Acidicapsa ligni: one gene and its partner. The protein of the gene in region 2 interacts with the protein of the main gene of each other region in a pairwise test. Links are inferred from orthologs where the notes say so. Each region holds a gene or a part of one and is shown on either strand. Other genes may lie near its edges.

Region 1 (3,265 bases), 420 kb from region 2 along the record:
AATCGGCTGCTGTTGCCCGTGCAGGCAGATGGCACGCGCAGTCTCAGAGCCATAAAAGCTCACCCATCGCTCCACCAGCCACACCGGATGCCCCGAGGCCTCGGCGAGTTCGACAGGCGAAAGATGTTCGGGCACATCCACCGACGGTTTTGCGACGACCGTCAACTTGCGCAAAATCGCATTCACCATTCCCGATGCAAATTTGTGCCCGGCAGCCTTGGCCAGCCCGACGCTCTCGCCAATCGCAGCATGAGCCGGAATGCGATCGAGAAAGAGTAGCTGAAAACCGCCAAGCCGAAGCGCAATGCGAATCTCCGGATCGAGTCGCGCGTTGGGCCGCGCCAGCAGCGGATGAATCGCAGAATCAAGCCGAATCTGCCACCGCAGTACCCCGAGCACCAGCGTTGTGCAGAGATTACGATCCTGCTGCGAAAGCGCGGTCACTCGCTGCCCGCGCAGCAGATCGTCTGCATACGAGTGGCCGCGCTCCAACTCAAGCAAAATCGCAAATGCCTCACGCCTTGCAGGAGAAATTGCAACGGACTTCGGCTTTATGGTGAGTTTGAGAGCAGGGTCTGAGGACGATTTAGCTGTCATCATCCGCCCAATCTCGCGCTGCTTGCAATAGAGTTCCCACGCAAAAATTCGGCGGCGGTCATCCGCTTCTTGCCTTCGAGTTGCAGCTCAATCAATTCCAGCCAGCTTCCGTCAGCACAGCAAACCTGCAGCGTATCGTTTTGAATATTGAGTTCTCCCGGCTGTCCGGAGCGTGCGAAAACACCAGGTTTTACTGTATGCGCGATCAGCTTTTTTCCATCCAGAGTAGAGAACGCGCCGGGCCAGGGCTGAAAGCCGCGCCAGCGATTCCACAGCTCCGTCGCAGTATGGGTGGCAAAATCCATACGCCCGTCATCGCGCTCAAGAATCCGCGCCAGTGTGGCCTGCGAATGATCCTGCGGTCGTGGATGCACGCTGCCATCTGCAAGCCCAGACAGGGTCTCCACAACCAGCGGAGCGCCTGTTGCGGCAAGCTCTTCAAAGAGGTCCACGGCAGTCTGATCCGAACGTATCGGGGTTTGCTGTTGCAGCAAAATCGGCCCGGTATCGAGGCCCTCTTCAAGCAGCATCGTGGTGTTGCCAGTGACTGTTTCGCCCATCGCGACCGCCCACTGAATCGGTGCGGCCCCACGATATTTGGGCAGCAGCGATCCATGCAGATTGATGCAGCCTAGCCTTGGCAATGCCAGCATCCACGCCGGAATGATGCGGCCGTAAGCAACAACCACAATCGCATCGGGAGCAATCAACTCCAACTGCGCACGAAATTCAAGATTATTTTTGATCTTTTCAGGCTGGGTAACAGCCAGCCCGGTGACCAAAGCAGCCTGCTTCACCGGCGGAGCAGTCAGTTCCTGCTTACGGCCTACAGCGCGATCCGGCTGTGTGACGACCAGGGTAATCTCATGTCCAGCACCAATCAGAGCATGCAAGGTAGGCACGGCAAACTGAGGCGTTCCGCAGAACACCAGCCTTAGCCGCTTCAACTCACCCTCAACCACGGGCTACCATTCCCCGGCCCGCTGCATCTTGCGGATCTTGCGCAACGCCAGGTCGCGTTTCAAACTGCTGATTCGGAAGATAAACAGCGTGCCATCCAGGTGGTCGATCTCGTGCTGCATACAACGCGAGAGCAACTCCTCACCCTCGGCCTCAAACCACTCCCCAAACTCATCCTGAGCCCGGATGCGCACCTTGGCCGCTCGCACAACTTTCTCGCGAATCTCGGGGAAGCTCAAGCAGCCTTCTTCTTCATAGAGTCTGCCACTGCGCTGGATAATCTCCGGATTGACAAGGACCATCTTCTTCTCGGGATCCTTGGCATTGCTCAGGTCGATGACCGTAATACGCTTGGACACGCCAACCTGCGGCGCAGCCAAGCCGATGCCCTGCGCCGCGTACATTGTCTCGAACATGTCGGCTACAAATTTCCGCAGTTCGTCGTCAAACTCTGTAACCGGCTCGCCAGGTTGCTGTAGCACTGGCTCCGGATATTTCACAATTGGCAAAATCATTGGGTCGCCTGAAATTTCCTAACTCAATCGATATCAGAACCGGCGTATCCGCACTGGAAATGACGAATACTAGAAATGACGAATCTGGTCCAGATAGCCATCGTAATTGCGTTTCAACTCCTCGGCAGAATCGCCGCCGAACTTCTCCAACACCTGTTGAGCAACGATGTAAGCGACCATCGCCTCCGCAGCCACGCCCGCCGCTGGAACGACGCAGATATCACTTCGTTCGTAGCTGGCGCTGGTTGCCTCACGCGTGTCGAAACGTACCGATTCAAGCGGTCTGCGCAGCGTCGAGATCGGCTTGAGATAGCCGCGAACGACCACGTCTTCTCCGTTCGAAATACCACCCTCGATCCCACCGGCATTGTTTTGATGACGGGTGAAACGTGTCTGTTTCTCCGCGTCCACAGGCCCATAATGAATCGCATCATGTACCTGTGAGCCAAAGGACTCCGCCGCCGTAACTCCGCGGCCAATCTCGACCGCCTTTACCGCTTGCAGGCTCATCACGGCCCAGGCAAGCAGGCCGTCGAGGCGCTCATCCCAGTTAGCGTATGTGCCCACGCCTGGAGGCAAACCATGCACGACAACCTCGAAAATACCGCCGATGGTGTCGCCGGTACGCGAGGTCTCCGCGACTTCTTCCTTCATGCGTTCTTCGGTCTCTGGATCGACGCAGCTCAGCAGAATTTCAGGCTTCCGGGTGACCGCGACAATTTCGTCCCAGGTCGCAGGGCGCTGAAGTTCGACACGGCCTACGCGAATTACGTGGCTGGCCACCTCTATTCCCAAATAGCGCAGCAAAAGCTTGGCAAAGCCGCCAGCAGCCACGCGCGAAGTGGACTCACGCGCCGAAGCCCGCTCCAGAACATAGCGCGCGTCTTTGAAGTTGTACTTGAGCGCGCCCGGAAGGTCCGCATGCCCGGGACGTGGCGAGGCTACAACCTGGTGCTTTGTCAGGTCGCCTGCCTCAACCGGCAGCTTCTCTTCCCAGTTCTTCCAATCATGATTGGCGATCTGGATGGCGATAGGCGAACCGATGGTTTTGCCGTGGCGCACACCGGAAAGGACGTGAATTTTGTCCGTCTCGATCTTCATCCGGCCGCCGCGGCCAAAGCCCTGCTGACGCCGCCAAAGCTCGTGGTTGATGAAGTCAAAGTCCACCGGGAGGCCCGCAGGCAGCCCTGAAA
Region 2 (3,300 bases):
GAATGCGTCGGTCCGCTTGTTGTTACGCGTCTTGTAGCCACGTGTCGGCTGGCCCCACGGAGTGACCGGATGACGGCCGCCCGAGGTCTTGCCCTCACCACCACCATGCGGGTGATCCACAGGGTTCATCGATACACCACGGTTGCTGGGGCGAATGCCCTTCCAGCGGTTACGTCCGGCCTTGCCGATCGAAACATTCTCATGGTCCGTATTGCCAACCTGGCCAATCGTCGCCATGCACTCCACCAGAACCTTGCGGGTCTCGCCGGAGGGCAGCTTCAGAAGAGCGTAATCGCCTTCCTTCGCTACCAGCTGCGCCTGCGCGCCTGCCGAACGAGCCATCTGCGCGCCCTTGCCGGGACGAAGCTCGATGTTGTGAACCACCGTACCCGAAGGGATATTCTTCAGCGGCAACGCATTGCCGATCAGAATGTCAGCCTCTGGGCCGCTCATGATCTTCTGTCCAACCTTCAAACCAACTGGCTGAATGATGTAACGCTTCTCGCCATCCAGGTAATGAATCAGCGCAATCCGCGAAGAACGGTTGGGATCATATTCGATCGTCGCAACGGTTCCAGGGATGCCGTACTTGTCTCGCTTGAAGTCGATCAAACGTAGCTGACGCTTGTGTCCGCCACCGTGATGACGCATCGTCAGGTCGCCCTGATTGCGCCGTCCACCAGTGCGAGGCCGCGTAACGACCAGCGCCTTGTGCGGCACATTCGTGGTGATGTCATCGTTCACCAGCGTAGTCTTGAAGCGAAGCGTCGGCGTAATCGGTCTGTATGTTTTGATTGCCATCGTCTGTTTCCCTGGCCTTCCAGGCCCGCGATCTTTTCAGATCCCGTTCCCAAGGCTTACGTTTCTCCGGGGCCTCGAACTCATCCCCGATAATTCTTTCTGAACACCCAGCAACTGGAAGCTAGTAGTTGTTCACGTACTCCGGCATCTTTTCGCCAGACTTCAGACGAACATACGCCTTCTTCCAGTCCGGCTTGTATCCGGAGAACTTGCCGCGGCGACGTTCCTTGCCGAGCACGTTCGCAGTGCGAACTGCAGCTACCTTCACCTTGAAGAGAGCCTCAACCGCCTGCTTCACTTCCGTCTTGCTGGCCTCAGGAGCGACGTCGAATACCAGCGTCCCCTCAGTCTCTTTCACTTGCAGACCCTTCTCAGTAATGAGAGGGCGGCGAATAACTTCGTAGAGTGTCGGCATTATGCGACCTCCTTCTGTGCAGCAGCCAGCTTGCGCTTCGAAACAGTCTTCTTCAGCGACTCGCCCAGCAGCTCAATAGCATCCTTCGAGAAGATCGCCCGCTCGTAGCGCAGCAGATCATAGGGATGCACTTCGTTGTTCAGCATCAGCTCAACACGATCCAGGTTGCGAACGCCCAGGAACAGAGCCTCCGTCAGCGTCTTGCCGCTCTCGACGATCAGCGTGGTGCGGTTTGCACCGAGCTTATCGAGGGCCGAACGGTAAAGCTTGGTCTTTGCTTCCTTGATCTCCAGGGAATCAACGATCGTCAGCTTGCCGTCCGCCAGCTTTGAAGCCAGAGCCGAGCGCAGAGCACCCAGCAGCTTCTTGCGCGGGAACGCGTAATCATAGCTGCGTGGCTGAGGTCCGTGAACCGTACCGCCATGGCGCCAGAGAGGTGAACGCACAGAACCGACACGTGCACGGCCAGTTCCCTTCTGCTTCCAAAGCTTCTTGCCCGAACCTGCAACCAGCTTGCGATTCTTGGTGGCCGCGGTGCCCTGACGTATCGCTGCGCGATAGTGCTTGACCGCTTCCCACAGGAGAGCTTCGTTCACCTGGTCGGCCGCGAATACCTCGTCGGCCAGCTCCACGGTGCCCACTTTGTCCCCGTTCAGATTGACTACATCCACGTTTGCCATCGTCTTCTTCTTTCCCCAGCAATACTTTGGCTGCCGGGTCAAATCTCGTTTCAAACTTCTCGACTTGCCTGGACGGCTAGTCTTACTTCTTCTTGCTTCCCATTGCCTTCTTGGAAGCCTTCAACGGATCGACAGTGCCGGCTCCAGCGAAACCACGACGCTCGCGCGGCGGAGCCTTGGCCTTCGAAATCAACACATATCCATCACGAGGACCCGGTACAGCACCCTCAACCATGATCAGGTTCTCTTCGACATCGATGCCGCGAATGCGCAGGTTGCGCACCGTGACCTGATCCACGCCGAAGTGACCCGGCATACGCTGCCCAGGAAACACACGCGACGGGAAGCTCGATGCACCGATGGAGCCCTGCACCTGGAACATGTGCCCGTGCGACTTGGGACCGCCGCCGAAACCGTGACGGCGAACAACGCCCGCAAAACCACGGCCCTTGGAAGTACCAATCACATCCACAAACTTGTCGTCCGAGAAAATATCAACCAACACGCGGTCTCCCGCCTTGGCAACTTCCTCACCCTCGCCCACAGCCAGCAAACCAACTTCGCGAATCTCGCGAACCGGTGGCGCATCTGCCTTGGCGAAGTGACCAGCCAACGGCTTGGTGACGCGGTTTGCCTTGACGAACTCAACAAAGCCAATCTGCGCGGCCTCATAGCCATCGCGTGCGGCGGTCTTGAGCTGCGTAATCACGCAGGGACCAGCCTGCAGAACGGTAATCGGGTGCACATCGCCCTTCTCATCGAAGACCTGTGTCATGCCGATTTTTTTACCTAAAATTCCAGTGACTGACATATTTTCCTTTCCTCATCATGCGAGGCTGGCCTTACCTATGATGGCCCAGACCCGGCACTGCCGGAGTGAGTAGCGCCTATTAAGCGCCGGATTCATCTTTCATCCTCGGCCTACCCGCAAAGCGGATGTGCCTGGATGGCAATTCTTACTTCTCGAAGGCCTTGATCTCAACATCCACACCGGCTGGCAGATCGAGCTTCATCAGCGCGTCCACGGTCTGCTGGGTGGGTTCGAGAATATCGATCAGGCGCTTGTGCGTCCGGATCTCAAAAGCTTCGCGAGACTTCTTGTCGACGTGCGGCGAACGCAGCACGCAATACTTGTTCTTGACCGTCGGGAGCGGAATCGGGCCCGCGACCTGTGCTCCGGTGCGCTTGGCAGTCTCGACGATTTCGCCTGTCGAGGTATCCAGTACCCGGTAGTCGTATGCCTTCAGCCGAATTCGAATTCTCTGTCCTACCATGTGCTTCAATCTTTCCCGCGTACAGTGTGAACCTCTGCACCGTCGCGACTAACCAAACTTGACCGACTAATCAGGAAACAAGGGTTAGTGCCCTAACCCCGTTTCCCAATCTTTGTTCCCTGTTCTTAAG

What was found.
Region 1: the proteins of rplD (region 2) and def interact in binary tests that used the Escherichia coli proteins (3 or more experiments, as listed by UniProt). The link is inferred for Acidicapsa ligni from one-to-one orthologs.

Annotation. Positions count from the first base shown.
Region 1 is NZ_JAGSYG010000002.1:416,224-419,488, reverse strand. What follows is about bases 318-3,265. They hold def (peptide deformylase), read right to left. Parts: upstream 2,073-3,265; coding sequence 1,563-2,072; downstream 318-1,562. Other genes in these bases: aroC (chorismate synthase), read right to left, coding at 2,142-3,265; fmt (methionyl-tRNA formyltransferase), read right to left, coding at 597-1,544; rsmB (16S rRNA (cytosine(967)-C(5))-methyltransferase RsmB), read right to left, coding at 318-600. Also shown: more of rsmB, read right to left, coding at 1-317. UniProt on the Escherichia coli protein: Removes the formyl group from the N-terminal Met of newly synthesized proteins. Requires at least a dipeptide for an efficient rate of reaction. N-terminal L-methionine is a prerequisite for activity but the enzyme has broad specificity at other positions.
Region 2 is NZ_JAGSYG010000002.1:133-3,432, reverse strand. What follows is about bases 57-3,039. They hold rplD (50S ribosomal protein L4), read right to left. Parts: upstream 1,897-3,039; coding sequence 1,216-1,896; downstream 57-1,215. Other genes in these bases: rpsJ (30S ribosomal protein S10), read right to left, coding at 2,853-3,039; rplC (50S ribosomal protein L3), read right to left, coding at 1,979-2,707; OHL19_RS06410 (50S ribosomal protein L23), read right to left, coding at 923-1,216; rplB (50S ribosomal protein L2), read right to left, coding at 57-801. Also shown: more of rplB, read right to left, coding at 1-56; more of rpsJ, read right to left, coding at 3,040-3,170.